3 regions of the Lactococcus sp. FSL W8-0209 genome follow, and region 1 is predicted to be linked to each of the others. Evidence: predicted binding sites of a transcription regulator. Region 1 holds the regulator's gene; each other region holds the start of a gene.
What was found. Region 1 encodes NrdR, which represses ribonucleotide reductase genes. Its sites were predicted from a motif close to ACACNATATATNGTGT; they were not measured.
Positions count from the first base shown of each region.

Region 2: the regulator NrdR is predicted to act here: its motif matches at 2,125-2,140, upstream of nrdD (anaerobic ribonucleoside-triphosphate reductase).
Region 3: the regulator NrdR is predicted to act here: its motif matches at 2,788-2,803, upstream of MKX45_RS06220 (redoxin NrdH).

Region 1 is NZ_JBBOVN010000001.1:1,008,405-1,013,663, reverse strand. It holds gene dnaI (primosomal protein DnaI) at 1-145, opposite strand, end outside; gene MKX45_RS05120 (replication initiation and membrane attachment family protein) at 145-1,320, opposite strand; gene nrdR (transcriptional regulator NrdR) at 1,491-1,937, opposite strand; gene trmB (tRNA (guanosine(46)-N7)-methyltransferase TrmB) at 2,056-2,709, opposite strand; gene MKX45_RS05105 (phosphotransferase family protein) at 2,830-3,603, opposite strand; gene MKX45_RS05100 (Veg family protein) at 3,672-3,929, opposite strand; gene dnaB (replicative DNA helicase) at 4,124-5,259, opposite strand, start outside.
Region 2 is NZ_JBBOVN010000001.1:556,017-561,275, forward strand. It holds gene MKX45_RS02850 (DUF6036 family nucleotidyltransferase) at 1-241, shown strand, start outside; gene MKX45_RS02855 (hypothetical protein) at 238-522, shown strand; gene MKX45_RS02860 (LysM peptidoglycan-binding domain-containing protein) at 561-1,880, opposite strand; gene nrdD (anaerobic ribonucleoside-triphosphate reductase) at 2,224-4,467, shown strand; gene nrdG (anaerobic ribonucleoside-triphosphate reductase activating protein) at 4,464-5,069, shown strand; gene MKX45_RS02875 (DUF2325 domain-containing protein) at 5,178-5,259, opposite strand, start outside.
Region 3 is NZ_JBBOVN010000001.1:1,246,578-1,251,836, reverse strand. It holds gene parE (DNA topoisomerase IV subunit B) at 1-1,833, opposite strand, end outside; gene plsY (glycerol-3-phosphate 1-O-acyltransferase PlsY) at 2,109-2,747, shown strand; gene MKX45_RS06220 (redoxin NrdH) at 2,921-3,139, shown strand; gene nrdI (class Ib ribonucleoside-diphosphate reductase assembly flavoprotein NrdI) at 3,141-3,563, shown strand; gene nrdE (class 1b ribonucleoside-diphosphate reductase subunit alpha) at 3,699-5,259, shown strand, end outside.

The sequences.
Region 1 (5,259 bases):
AAGAGCGTTGAATTTCGTCAGAAGTCATTTGATGTTGGGCAATAAAAGCTTGCACATCAGCATTTTTTAATACTTCTGCGACTAATTTTTCAAAATTTTCACGGATGTCTTGACGTTTTCCTAAGATGTCTCCGATAGATTCCATTAATTTTGCTCTCCTTTCAGTTTTTTGAGAGAGTCAAGCCTTATTTTCTCAAGTTTTGCAAGTTCTTCTTGGCTTGTCTTATTTTCATAATCTGGATTTGACCATTTTGGTGCTTCTTTTTTGATTTTCATTGGTCGTTTTTCAGCTCCAGTTTTTGCTTTAACAGCAGCTAATTCTTCTCGTTCCAAAATTCGTTTTACCGCTGTTTCAGCTGTAAATACTTCATTTCTCATCCAGTCGTTGGCTAATGCATTTACAAAATTTGGATTTAACGACGCATTTTTTTGCTGTACTAAAACATAGTGAATCAAAATATTTTGGACTTCTGCTGGCAAATTTTGGCGACTTAAATTAGTTAAAAGCTTATGTTCTTCCGAACTGACAAAGCCTCCAGCTTGCGCTTTTATCTGTCGGATGAAATCATCTGGTTCATGAGATTTACTGATGACAATCAAATCGGCAAATGCTTTAGGAAAAGCTGAAAGTGCTGGTTGCGGTTGGCTAGCTCCTGAAAGACTTCTCATCAAATTATTCATGTTCAAAGTTTTATCAGCATTGGCTGTTTTTTCTGCTTGCTTGAATAATTCGTACCAATTGAGTTCAAATTTTTCTGCTAGTGAATAGAGTGTTAAGGAGTCTTGATTTTCATTGTTTAAATGATAGCCTTGACGTTCCATAATACTTTTAAAGGCCCCCATATCAAAACGCTCATTTGTATTTGAGTGGTTTTGTTGAGCTTGCGAGTCAAAACTAACTTTATAAACTTCATGAAATTTCTTGGAAACTTCTTTTCCTTTTGGTTCCATTCTTTTAGCTAAAGCAGCTACTCGATTTTCACCAATTCTTGAAATCAAAAGTTGTCTATAAAAATCATCTGCAAGAAAATTTTCAAAATTTAGCGGACTTTTTACTTCAAAATAAAGACTGGTATGATCATCATAAACGCGAACTAATGATAAGCCAGATAATTTATCTAATGCTTCAATAAAAGGATTAAGACCGAGATTTAGATATTCCAAAAAGTGAGAAATTCTTCCAGTAGAAAAACTTAGCATTAACTGATAAAGCGCAAAGGCATCCGTGCCAATGATTGGTAAATAGAGCAGACGAAAAGCCTCAGCGTCAAAGCTGGTCTTTCCTCGATTAAGCATTGTAAATGAATCTCCTGCTCTCATTTTTTTCCTCACTTTTTACTGACAGAAAGTTCAGCAAGCTGATCTTTCTTTTATTTGCCGATAAAATGCTCCCTATTCAGTCGCTTTTAATGACAGAAAGTTCAGCGAGCTGATCTTTCTTTTATTTGCCGATAAAATGCTCCCTATTCAGTCGCATTTTACTGACGGATTTATTTTTTGGTAATATTTTTAAGGAGCTCTTCTAATTCACTGACATCTTTGAATGAACGATAGACGCTGGCAAATCTGATATAGGTGATATCATCCAATTCAGCTAGTTCTTGCATCACAAATTCACCAATGACATCTGATTCAACTTCATTACTGTCTAGTTGACGAATTTTTCTTTCAACATTTGCAACTGTTGTTTCAATATCTTCACTTGATACTGGGCGTTTGTATGCTGAACGAACTAAACCACGAACAATTTTTTCACGATTAAAGGGTTCACGTTTGTCATCTTTTTTGATGACTAAAAGGGGCATTTCTTCGATACGTTCAAAGGTTGTGAAGCGAAAACCACATGATTCACAAACACGACGACGGCGAATAGCATCTTCGGCTTGTCTTGAATCAACAACTTTTGATTCTTCAGAAGAACACTTTGGACATCTCATTTTATTCTCCTTAATAGATAATAAATTCTTATTAATTTTACTGACAGAAAATTGGTTTAGACTTTCTTATTCTGTCAGTAATTTTTTTCATTAGTTTTAATGACAGAAAGCAACTTATTTACTTCTTGGGCAAAAATTTTGCTTCTAATCGATAAATTACTTGACCTTTTTGTGAGAATTTTTGCTCATACTCGGTCATTACATTTTGAGGTGCAAATTCTTCGTCTTGGTGTAAATCTAACCAAACTTTTTTAAGTTCCATGCCATAGTTAGCTAAAGAAACTAAAGAATATTCAAACAATCCACGATTATCAGTTTTGAAATGAATTTCACCTTCAGGACGTAAAATCTTTTCATAAGTTGCAAGAAAAGATTTATAAGTCAAACGACGTTTTTCATGACGTCCTTTTGGCCAAGGGTCAGAAAAGTTCAAATAGACTTGGTCAATTTCACCATCAGCAAAATATTCACTCAAAGCAGCTCCATCAACAAGCATCATTTGTACGTTTGGCAAATCTGCTTCAATTGCTTTATCTAAAGCATAAGATAAAACTGATAATTGCATATCAATTGCAATGTAATTTATTTCTGGATGAAGAGCTGCCATTCCTGTGATGAAAGCTCCTTTTCCACAACCAACTTCAATATGAATCGGATGATCATTTCCAAAACGTTCTGACCAACGTCCTTTAAAGTCCGCTGGATTTTCAACTACGATATGTGCGTTTTCAGCAAGCATTTCGCCTGCCCCTTTACGATTTCTGACGCGCATTTTTACCTCAATTTTTTAATTTTTGATAGAAAATCAGCAAAAGTGATCTTCTGTTTCTTTATTTTTATTATTCAATTATAAGCCAAAAAATAGGAAGGTCCAAACCCTAGCCTATTTTTACTAAAATAATTCACAAAATTTACGAAGTCCCAAGATTTCTTGATTTACTTCTTTCATTTTTCCTCTAGAAAGATATTCAGAGATTTGGCGAAGAAAAGAAAGTTTTCCATACCAAGCCACTTTATCCATAATATCTGAACGAGGTCTAACACCAGATGTCATCAACCACAAAGACCAGTTATTTGGTTTAATATAATGTGATAAAACATGTGCCATATCAACCATTGAATCTGATAAAAAGACGGTATCCCAATCTACTAAATAAATTTTTCCTGAATTATCATCCACTAACCAATTTTTATGATTGACATCGCCATGAACGACTACGACCTCTTCATTTTTGATTTCGGGAACTTGTTGACGCATTTCTTCAATGATTCCTGACAAAAAATGATTTGTTCGTAAAGCCTCAGTATTTTGGACACAATCCTCTAATAATTGTTCAGGAAGAATAATTTGACTTCCCAACTTCTTATAAGATTCAACCAATTTTTTTGAGTCATGCAAATGTGCTAAAATATGATTAATTTGGCGGTCTTCCATATCCTCAGGACTTAGTGTATGACCGTCAATCCAAGGTTGAGCAGATAAGGTATCGCCTTCAGCCGTACGTTTTGTCCATAAGACTTTTGGCGTGATTCCCTCAAGATAAATACTCGGCAAAAATGGACTGCCGTTTTTTTTAATAAAAACGCGTTCCTGATCACTTTTCCCAAAAAATGCATTGCCAGAGCCACCTTTAACAGGCGTCATATCCCAATCGGCTTTCATCATCCTTATCTCCTCCTTTCCTTTAAAAATCTATTAATCATTATTTGAACCATTTACTTTATTCCTCAAACTTATGCGTTTGGATAGTGAATTAAAATAGTTTGAGTCAAAATGTCAGCATATTGATATGACTCAGTTGTTTTAGGACCACGAGCCGGAATATTTTCAATAATGAAATGTGTTGCATAGGCTTCAATCAAGTTCACTTTATGACGATTTTCGCGTTTACGACCAAATTGTGAAGTAATTTCAATCGTTTCACCCAAGTGTGCTTGAACTTTTTCACGAATGTCAACGATTTTTCCTATTTCTTGATTTTGGTTATCCATTTTTTCCTCCAAATAAGACGTAAAAGTCGGATTTCTCCGAACGCTTACCTTATAAATCTAATTTTATCCTTGATTATATCTCTCTTTTTTGATTAAAAGAATCAAATTTTATAATGTATTCTTTATCGTTCATTTTTATTAATAAAGAGAATTAGACAATTACTCATATTATAACACGAATTAGCCAAAAAAATCTAGTCGCCATATCGGTTATCAATACTTGCGAATTTATTATGCTCTTTAATAAAGAGTAATTCGACTGTTCCACGGCTTCCTGAACGATTTTTTTCAATAATAACTTCAACTTTATTATCTTCCAGAATCTCTTCACCGTCTTCATCTTCACCAGTTCCACGTTCATAATAGTCATCTCGATAAAGAAATGCGACAATATCGGCATCTTGCTCGATTGACCCAGATTCACGGATATCAGACAAAACTGGTCGTTTATCTTGACGTTGTTCCACTCCACGTGAGAGCTGTGAAAGGGCAATAACAGGAACTTTTAATTCTTTAGCTAAAATTTTTAACTGACGAGAAATTTCAGAAACTTCTTGTTGACGATTTTCTCGACCAGTTCCAGAAATCAATTGTAAGTAGTCAATAACAATCAAACCAAGATTTCCTGTTTCTTGGGCTAATTTTCTTGAACGCGCCCGAATTTCAGAAATCTTTATCCCTGGTGTGTCATCAATATAAATACTTGCTCTTGATAAAGTCCCTGTTGCCATGAAATAATCATTCCATTCTTGGTCATTTAATTGTCCAGTACGTAAGCTGTGTGAATCAATTGAACCTTCGGCAGCAATCATCCGGCTGACAAGACTTTCTGCCCCCATTTCAAGAGAGAAAATTGCAACGGTCCGGTCTTGCTTTGTCCCAATATTTTGAGCAATATTTAAGGCAAAAGCTGTTTTACCAACCGCTGGACGAGCCGCAAGAATAATCAATTCTTCTTCATGAAGACCTGTTGTCATGTTATCTAAAGCGGGATAACCTGTTGCGATACCTGTAATATTAGACTTTTGTTGAGCTTTTTGCTCAAGGTCATCCATATGAATCGCTAGGACATCAGAAATTTTCTTAAAGCCATTTGTATTACGTCCTTGTTGGACGTCAATTAAACTTTTTTCTGCTTGAGCTAAAATATCGTCCGCTGGTGAATCTTGTTCATAAGCTTTTTCGACTGATTCAGTTAGACGATTTATCAGTTGACGGAGTAATGATTTTTCAGCAACAATCTTGGCATAATAGGCCGCATTTGCTGCGGTGGGGGTTGCGGTGGCAAGTTCTGCAATATAAGCAATCCCCCCAATTGCCTCCAGCTCCC
Region 2 (5,259 bases), 450 kb from region 1:
ACTCGAATCTATTCTTATCGATAAAATACAGGCTGGCCGAACCAAAGATGTTCCAGACATCGCAAAAATAATGAAAAAATTAAAAATTGAAAGCCCAGATCCTCTCTTAGAACGATTTAAACATACAGATGGTTCAGCAGACCCAGCGGTCATTTTAGAGGCTTTTAGTTTAGCTTACGGCGAAGAAGCCTTAAAAAATTATTTACGAAAAAATCCAAAAATACTGAGGTTATTGCAATGACGTGGATTGAATATCTCCTGAATGCTGCTCAAAAGTCTAAATGGAATTTAGAACTTTGGGTCCGTTATTTAAATAAAGTGATTCAACGGGACAAAATTTTACTTTCAAAAACAGATATTGATTATTTAATGAGTTCTGAAGAATTAACTTCTTTTCAACGCGTTTTTCTTGAACTCGCGCTTGAAAAAGAAACAACACCTTGGGAAATGACTGTTGGCATGTCTGAACCGACTCAATCGATTCATCTTCAGTCTGTTTTAAAAGAATTAAAAAAAGAATGAATTAACTTTCATTCTTTTTATATTTTATAAATTACAATTTATTTAATACGAAGATATTGACCAATTAAAATGGTATCACTTGATAAATGATTCCAAGCCTTAATTGAAGCAATTGGGCTACCAGATTTTTGTGAAAGTCCCCAAAGCGTATCTCCTTTAACAACCTTATGGATAGAGGTATTTGAAGCTGCAGAAGAGTTAGAAGTTGAACTCGTAGAGGCTGAGCTTGAACCTGTTGAAGAACTTGAAGAACCGGCAGATTGTGAAACAATCAAGTTTTGTCCAATGAAAATTGTATCAGAATTCAAATGATTCCAACTCTTGAGTTGAGCAATCGTCGTTTTATATTTGACAGAGAGTCCCCAAAGCGTATCACCAGATTTAACCTTAATCGTCGTCTGTGAAGCTGGTTTGGCAGGAGTGACCGAAGTAGTAGGCGTTGTAGTTCCGGCAGAATTTCCTGAAGAAGTTGAACTATTTGTATTAGACGAAGAACTTGAAGTTGTCAATACAAGCTTTTGCCCAATATAGATGACTGTACTTTTAAGATTGTTTGCGCTTTGAATTTGAGCAACACTAATTCCATATTTTTGCGAAATTCCCCAAAGTGTATCGCCAGATTTAACTGTATAAGTGGTTGAGCTTGTATTTGAATTATTATTGGTATTTGTAGCTGTTGAACCACCGGAATTAGAAGTACCAGCAGAAGAAGCACCGTCAAAACGAGTCAAATTATATTGAGAAATAATTCGATTCAGTGAAGCACCATAATTAGGGTCAGTTGCATATTTTCCTGTTAAAGCTGCGGTTGCAGCTTGATAAGTTGCCGCGTTTGCTCGCCAAGCTTTAGCATAATAAGGACCATTTCCAAAGTTTGTAGTTTTTAAAACATAAGCATTATCTTGGAAACTTTGATTAAAGGAAGGATAAACCCTAAATGGCATATCTTTTGTGACCCATTTACCATTGAGATATTCTTGAGTTTTAAAAACAACGCTTTTTCCTTGATAAGTTCCTTGAATACCGAATAAATTATAATAGGGGGCACGAGAAAGTTGGCTTGAACCCCAGTTACTTTCCAAAATAGCTTGAGCAATCATAACTGAAGGATAAAGACCATTACTATCGGCAACTGGTTTTGCTGATGCAGCAATACTTTCAATAAAAGCTTCTGTCGAATTGGTTGCAGCCTGAACCATTGGGCTTGTTTGTTGGAGCAAAAGCTCGTGAGTGGTCGTCAAAGTTCCTGCAATGAGAACAGCGCCAGCAAATTTGGTCGCTGGTTTATAAAAAGCCAGTGGTTTTTTGGCTTTCTTTTTTAAATGTCTATTTTTAACTTTAATACGAGAAACTGGCATAAATAATTCCTTTCCTGAAAATACAGAATAAAATAAGTACTACCCTATTTTACCACGGTTAATGGAAGAAAAAGATGACAATTATGTGGCGGTTTGTAAACGTTTTTTATTTAATGTTTTATATTGGCTAGAAAATGTGAGAATTTAGATAAAAAATCTGATTTAAGACGCAATGATTACATTTTAAATACAAAGAGATTATATTTTGCTTTGCGAAATTGAGAAAAGGGAATGAAAACAAGCAACACAAGATATTGTGTGTGTTTACATAATTTAGCCTATATATTGTGTCATTTCCGAGAATTTGATAAAATAGATGATGTAATTGAAGAGGATGGTTAATATGAAAAGTGAAGTAAAATATCAAGATGTAACACTAGAAGAAATTAATGTGATAAAGCGCGACGGACGCTCAGTGAAATTTAACAGTGAGAAAATTTTTGATGCTTTGACTAAAGCGGCTAAAAAAGTCGAACTGACAGATATGTCGGTTCTTTCAGAACTTACTGACAGAGTAGTCAGTGAAATCTTTACTCGTTTTTCTGAAAATGTCAAAATTTATGAAATTCAATCGATTGTTGAGCAAGAACTCCTTGAGTCTGGTGAAACTCAATTGGCTGAAGAATATATCTCTTATCGTGCTAACCGTGATTTGGCCCGTACCAAAGCAACGGATATCAATTTCACGATTGAAAAATTAATTAATCGCGACCAAACTGTCGTTAATGAAAATGCCAATAAAGATTCTAACGTTTTCAATACTCAACGTGATTTGACAGCTGGTGCGGTTTCCAAAGCAATTGGTTTGAAACTTCTTCCGCCACATGTGGCAAACGCTCACCAAAAGGGTGATATTCATTATCATGACCTTGATTATAGTCCATTTACTACAATGGCTAACTGTTGTTTGATTGACTTTAAAAATATGTTTGAAAATGGTTTTAAACTTGGAAATGCGCAAGTAGATTCGCCAAAATCAATTCAAACAGCAACTGCGCAAGCCAGTCAAATCATCGCTAATGTGGCTAGTTCACAATATGGTGGTTGTTCATTTGACCGTGCCGATGAAGTATTGGCGCCTTACGCGAAATTAAATTATAAAAAACATTTAAAAGATGCACAAAAATGGATTGATGGTGCTGAAAAACAAGAAGCTTATGCTCGTGAAAAAACAGCCAAAGATATCTATGATGCAATGCAATCTTTAGAATATGAAATTAATACTTTGTTTACTTCAAATGGTCAAACGCCTTTTGTAACAGTTGGTTTTGGTCTTGGAGACGATTGGTATGCGCGTGAAATTCAAAAAGCAATTTTGAATGTCCGGATTGGTGGTTTAGGTTCAGAACACCGTACTGCCATTTTCCCTAAATTAATTTTCACACTCAAACGTGGACTTAACCTCGAAGTAGGGACACCAAACTATGACATCAAAGAACTTGCACTTGAATGTTCAACAAAACGGATGTACCCTGATATTTTGAGCTATGATAAAATTGTTGAATTAACAGGTTCATTTAAAGCTTCAATGGGTTGTCGTTCATTCTTGCAAGGCTGGAAAGATGAAAATGGGAATGACGTGACTGCTGGACGTAATAATCTTGGAGTTGTTACAGTTAACCTTCCACGTATTGCTCTTGAAGCCGCTGGAAATAAAGAAAAATTCTGGGAAATCTTCAATGAAAGAATTGAAATTGCTCATGATGCCCTTGCTTTTCGTGTTGAACGTGCTAAAGAAGCACAACCTAAAAATGCACCTATTCTCTTTATGAATGGTGCATTGGGACGCCTTGATGCCGAAGGTTCAGTTGATGAATTGTACAATAAAGAACGTGCAACTGTAAGTTTAGGTTACATTGGACTTTATGAAGTGGCGACTACTTTTTATGGCCCAACTTGGGAAAATAATCCTGAAGCTAAAGCTTTTACAATTGAAATTGTGAAACGAATGCATGAAGATTGTGAAGATTGGTCTAAAGCCTCTGGTTATCATTATTCTGTTTACTCAACACCGTCAGAAAGTTTAACTGACCGTTTCTGCCGAATGGATAAAGAAAAATTCGGTTCAGTTGCAGATATTACTGACAAAGATTACTATACTAATTCTTTCCACTATGATGTGCGTAAAAATCCAACTCCATTTGAAAAATTAGAGTTTGAAAAAGACTATCCTGTTTATGCCAATGGTGGATTCATTCATTACTGTGAATATCCTGTTCTTCAACAAAATCCGAAAGCTCTTGAAGCAGTCTGGGACTTTGCCTACGATCGTATTGGATATCTTGGAACAAATGCACCAATTGACCACTGCTATGCTTGTGGCTTTGAAGGAGATTTTGCGGCAACGGAACGTGGATTTAAATGTCCACAATGTGGCAATGATGATCCTAAAACCTGTGACGTTGTCAAAAGAACTTGTGGATATCTTGGAAATCCGCAAGCACGTCCAATGGTTCATGGTCGTCACAAAGAAATTTCATCACGTGTAAAACATATGAATGGTTCTGTCGGAGCTTTGAACGATGGAAATTTGATTGATTCAGTCGAAGTTGACGAAGCGAAATCAAAATATTTTGCGGAGAAATAAGTATGAACAATCCAAAACCAGGAGAATGGAGAGCTGATGAACTCTCACAAAATTATATTGCAGATTATAAACCCTTCAATTTCGTTGATGGCGAAGGGGTGCGCTGCTCACTCTATGTGAGCGGCTGTATGTTTCATTGCGAGGGCTGCTATAATCAAGCCACTTGGTCATTTCGTTATGGAACGCCCTATACCAAAGAGCTTGAAGATAAAATTATGGCTGACCTTGCTCAGCCTTATGTCCAAGGTCTGACGCTTCTTGGTGGGGAACCTTTCTTGAATACGACATTTTTGATTCCTTTGCTCAAACGGATTCGTCGTGAGTTACCGGATAAAGATATTTGGTCATGGACAGGTTATACATGGGAAGAGATGCTACTTGAAACAGATGACAAATTAGAAATGCTTGATTTGTTAGATATTTTAGTTGACGGTCGTTTTGAATTATCAAAGAAAAACTTAATGCTCCAATTCCGTGGGTCATCAAATCAGCGGATTATCGATGTACCAAAATCTCGAAAACAAGGACAAGTTGTCATTTGGGAAAAACTCAATGATGGTGAAAAAACTTTTGAACAAATTCATAAAGAAAAATTAATTTAAAAGTTACTGATGGACATTTGAGTATATCCGTAAGCGCTAAAGTGCCAACGGCTATCTTCTGACAGAAATTCTGTCACTAAAAATAAGCACTGACAAATGCGTCAGCGCTTATTTTTTAAATAATTTTGTAAAATCTGGTTCGTCGTCAGTAATTTTGAAATCTTTTAGCGCCGATTTTAGAGGGAGATGT
Region 3 (5,259 bases), 240 kb from region 1:
TGCTTGAGCTGCATCATCAATGGTCACTTGAATCAATGTCCGAGTTTCTGGGTCCATTGTTGTTTCCCAAAGTTGGTCAGCATTCATTTCTCCAAGTCCTTTATAACGTTGCAAATTAGCATTTTTACCAAATTGCTTGCGAAGTTCTGCTAACTCACCATCTGTCCAAGCATACTCAATTTTTTCTTTTTTGCCTTTTCCTTCACTCATTTTATAAAGTGGTGGAAGGGCAATATAGACATGACCCGCTTCAACCAATGGTTTCATATAGCGATAGAAGAAAGTCAATAAGAGCGTTTGAATATGTGCTCCATCAGTATCGGCATCGGTCATAATAATGATTTTGTCATAATTACGATCAGCCAAGGTAAAATCTGCCCCAACGCCAGCACCAATGGTATAAATCATTGTATTGATTTCCTCATTTTTGAGAATATCTTGCATCTTAGCTTTTTCGGTGTTAATAACTTTACCACGCAAAGGCAAAATGGCTTGGAATTTACGATCTCGTCCTTGTTTAGCGGACCCCCCGGCAGAATCTCCTTCGACCAAATAAAGTTCATTTTTATTTGGATTTTTTGTTTGAGCAGGCGTTAATTTACCAGACAAAAGTCCTTTGTCTTTTTTAGATTTCTTTCCATTTCGTGAATCTTCACGCGCTTTACGAGCCGCTTCACGAGCCTCACGGGCTTTGATTGCTTTACGAATCAAATTTTGCGCTAATTCGCCATTTTCCATCAAATAGAAACTTAGTTTCTCAGAAACCAAAGAATCAACAACTGGACGAGCTAAAGGAGAACCCAATTTATCTTTGGTTTGTCCTTCAAATTGGAGATGTTCCTCAGGAATTAAAACTGACAAGACGGCTGTCAAACCTTCACGATAATCCGAACCCTCGAGGTTTTTATCTTTCTCTTTGAGTAAATTTACTTTACGAGCATATTCATTCATTGCTTTCGTAATTGCTGTCTTCAAACCTGCTTCGTGCGTTCCGCCATCTTTTGTTCGGACATTATTGACGAATGAAAGAATGTTTTCTGAATAGCCATCATTATATTGAAGGGCAACTTCAACTTCAAAACCATCTTGTTTTCCTTCAAAATAAAGAACTGTAGTCAAACTGTCTTTATCTTCATTAAGATAAGAAACGAAATCTTGAACCCCATTTTCATAATGAAATTCTTCTTTTTCATCTGTTCGTTTATCTTCAAGACTAATCGTCACTTCTTTTAAAAGAAAAGCAGACTCATTTAGTCGTTCTGAAATGATATTATATTTAAATTCTGTTGTCGAAAAAATGCTAGAATCCGGCATGAAGGTAACTTTAGTTCCTGTTTTAGACTTTGGTGCTTTCCCAATTTTTTCTAAAGTTGTCGCTGGATGTCCACCATTTTCAAAACGTTGACGATAAACAGTCCCGTCACGAGTAATTTCAACTTCTAACCAAGTCGAGAGGGCATTTACGACTGAAGATCCAACACCATGGAGTCCACCAGAAGTTTTATAACCCCCTTGACCAAATTTACCACCTGCGTGCAAAATAGTAAAAATTACTTCCACAGTTGGAATACCCATGGCGTGTTTCCCAACTGGCATTCCCCGTCCTTCATCTTCTACTGATAAAGAACCATCAGCATTAATGGTCACTGAAATTCTGTTACCGAAGCCAGATAAAGCTTCATCAACCGCATTATCTACAATTTCCCAAACCAAATGGTGCAAACCAGTTCCGTCAGTTGATCCAATATACATCCCTGGACGTTTTCTGACAGCATCCAATCCTTCAAGAACCTGAATCGCACTGTCATCATAGTTATTAATATCTATTACCATTTATTTTCCTCTCATCGAAAGCCTATATCTTCTATCTAAATCACTATTTTTTTATCCACAATGAGCTAATAAAAAATATTCATCTTGATTATTGTACCTTGTTCAGAAAGCTTTGTCAAAGGACTGCTGACAATTTTTTTCATCTAATAGTAAGAATTTTTCCAAAAGTAAGTGAAGATGTTTCAATACTGTCAGTAATCTTTATTAAAAATATGATATAATTGTACAGTTAAAAGAGATTATCGATTTTAAACGAAATAAACTTCGGAGAACTTATGCTTACTATTATTCTTCTCATTGCCAGCTATCTTTTAGGGGCAATTCCATTCGGCTTATGGATTGGCAAGATTTTTTTCAAAAAAAATCTCCATGACTATGGCTCAGGAAATACTGGAACAACCAATACTTTTAGAATTCTAGGTGTAAAGGCAGGAATTTCAGTTTTTGCTTTTGACTTACTAAAGGGGACACTTGCTACTCTTTTACCCCTTTTCTTCCATATCAATGGTGTTTCACCTCTAATTTTCGGTCTTCTTGCTGTCATTGGACATACTTTTTCAATATTCGACCGCTTTAAAGGTGGTAAAGCTGTTGCAACTTCTGCTGGTGTGATTCTTGGATTTAGTCCGCTCTTCTTAATTTACCTTCTTGTTGTCTTTATCATTGTCCTATGGCTTTTTAGCATGATTAGTCTCTCTAGTGTGATAGGTGCTGTATTTGCTTTATTGGGAATTCTTATTTTCCCTAGCATCGGATTTATTCTTACTTCCTACGACCTTTTATTCTCAATTATTATTTTTGTTTTAGCAATTATTATTATTTTACGACATAGAACAAATCTCAAAAGAATCAAAAATCATTGCGAATCCCTTGTCCCATTTGGTTTAAACTTATCAAAACAAAAAGAAAAATAGCACAATATGTTGTGTTATTTTTATAATTTTACATAATTCAACACAATATCTAGTATCTTTAATTTGACTAGATATTTTTTTTACGATAAAATAAGACTATAAAAAGTTGAGAAAAAGTCAAAGACTTTTTACTCTCACTAATAAAATACGTTTGTCCTCAAAGGAGATTTAAAATGGTTACAGTCTATTCTAAAAACAATTGTATGCAATGCAAAATGGTCAAAAAATGGCTCTCAGAACATAAAATTGCCTTCGATGAAATCAATATCGATGAACAACCTGAATTTGTTGAAAAAGTGATTGAAATGGGATTTCGTGCTGCACCTGTCATTACTAAAGATGACTTTGCCTTCTCTGGTTTCCGTCCTAGCGAATTAGCAAAGTTGGCTTAATATGAAACTTGCTTATTTCAGTGTGACTGGGCAAACACGTCGCTTTGTTTCCAAAACAAACTTACCAAATGTCGAAATTAGTCCTGACGATGATATAGAAATGAATGAACCTTTTCTTTTGATAACGCCAAGTTATGCCGAAGAATCTCCAACTGTTTCCAAATCAATAGATGTTATGGACCCTGTTTTTGACTTTATGGCTTATAATGATAATTATAAACATTGTCTAGGAATTATTGGTACAGGAAATCGTAATTTCGCAGGTATTTATATTTTTACTGCTAAAGAACTTTCTGCAAAATACCAAATTCCGCTTTTATATGATTTTGAGTTTAATGGTACACCAGCCGATGTTGCTGCTGTCGAAAAACTCGCTACACAGCTTGACAAAGGAGCGAAAGTCACCTTCAAAAATCCGCTGTGATTTTATGGCTTCACCCTATTGAGTGAAGCCTCTTTATTTTTAACTTTTTATTTCTATTAATTAGTTTGAACTTATTATAATATTAGAGTTCACCCCTCTGTTCTTTATGGTTGAACGCTTTAAGAAAGGTCACTTATGTCTCTAAAACAACTTAAAGATGTAACTTATTTCAAGCTTAATAACGAGATTAATATTCCCGTTAATGGTAGCATTCCTCTTGCTAAAGATAAAAAAGCAATTACTGCTTTTTTTAAAGAAAATGTCGAACCTAATCGTTATGAAGCCGATACATATATCGATAAACTCAATTGGCTCGTTAAAGAAGAATATCTAGAAGCTGAGTTTCTTGAAAAATATAAACCAGAATTCATTACCAATCTTCGTAAAGAATTGAGTAAATTTGAATTTCATTTTGATTCATTTATGGCTGCTTACAAATTTTATAATCAATATGCCATGAAAAACAATGACGGTTCTCTCTATCTTGAAGATTTTGAAGACCGTGTGTTAATGAATGCTTTATACATGGCTGACGGCGATGAAAAATTAGCTAATAATCTTGCTTTTGCAATGATTAATCGTCGTTATCAACCTGCGACTCCGACTTTTCTAAATGCTGGACGTAAGCGTCGTGGTGAATTTGTTTCTTGTTTTCTTCTACAATTAACTGATGATATGAATTCAATTGGACGAACAATTAACTCTGCCTTGCAACTTTCTAAAAATGGTGGTGGTGTTGGTCTAAACTTGACTAATTTACGTGCTGCTGGTGCACCTATCAAAGGTTATGATGGAGTGGCAGCTGGTGTCGTTCCTGTCATGAAACTTTTTGAAGACGCCTTTTCTTATGCCAATCAATTGGGGCAACGTCAAGGTGCTGGTGTTGTTTATTTATCACTATTCCATCCAGATATTATGGAATTCTTGTCCACTAAAAAAGAAAATGCGGATGAAAAAATTCGTGTTAAAACACTTTCTCTTGGGGTTACTGTTCCTGATAAATTCTATGAATTGGTAAAAAAGGGAGAAACAATGTATCTCTTTGAGCCATATTTTGTTGAAAAATATTATGGTAAACCTTTTGCCGAAGTCGATATTACAGCTGAATATGACAAAATGGTGGTCAATCCAGAAATTCGTAAAACACCGATTAATGCCCGTGAACTTGAGCAAGAACTTTCAAAACTTCAACAAGAATCTGGTTATCCTTACATCGTAAATGTTGACACAGTCAATCAAGCTAACCCTGTTGATGGTGTAATTTCAATGTCTAACCTTTGTTCTGAAATCTTGCAAGTCCAAACGCCTTCTGTTTTGAACGATGACCAAACTTATAAGGTGGTTGGAACTGACGTCGCTTGTAACTTGGGTTCAACTAATGTTTTGAATATGATGACTTCTAGCAATGAATTTGGAACTTCTATTGAAGCAATGGTTCGCGCTTTAACTTTCATCTCCGAAACTTCAAACCTCGATACTGTTCCAACTGTTCGTAAAGGTAATGATGAAATGCATGCGATTGGGCTTGGAGCAATGGGCTTACATTCTTTCTTAGCACAAAATCAAATTCATTATGACAGCAAAGAAGCCGTTGAATTTACTAGTGTTTATTTCATGTTGTTGAACTATTATACTTTAGTGGCTTCAAATAAATTAGCTGTTGAAAAAGGGTCTAGCTTCAAGAATTTTGAAAAAT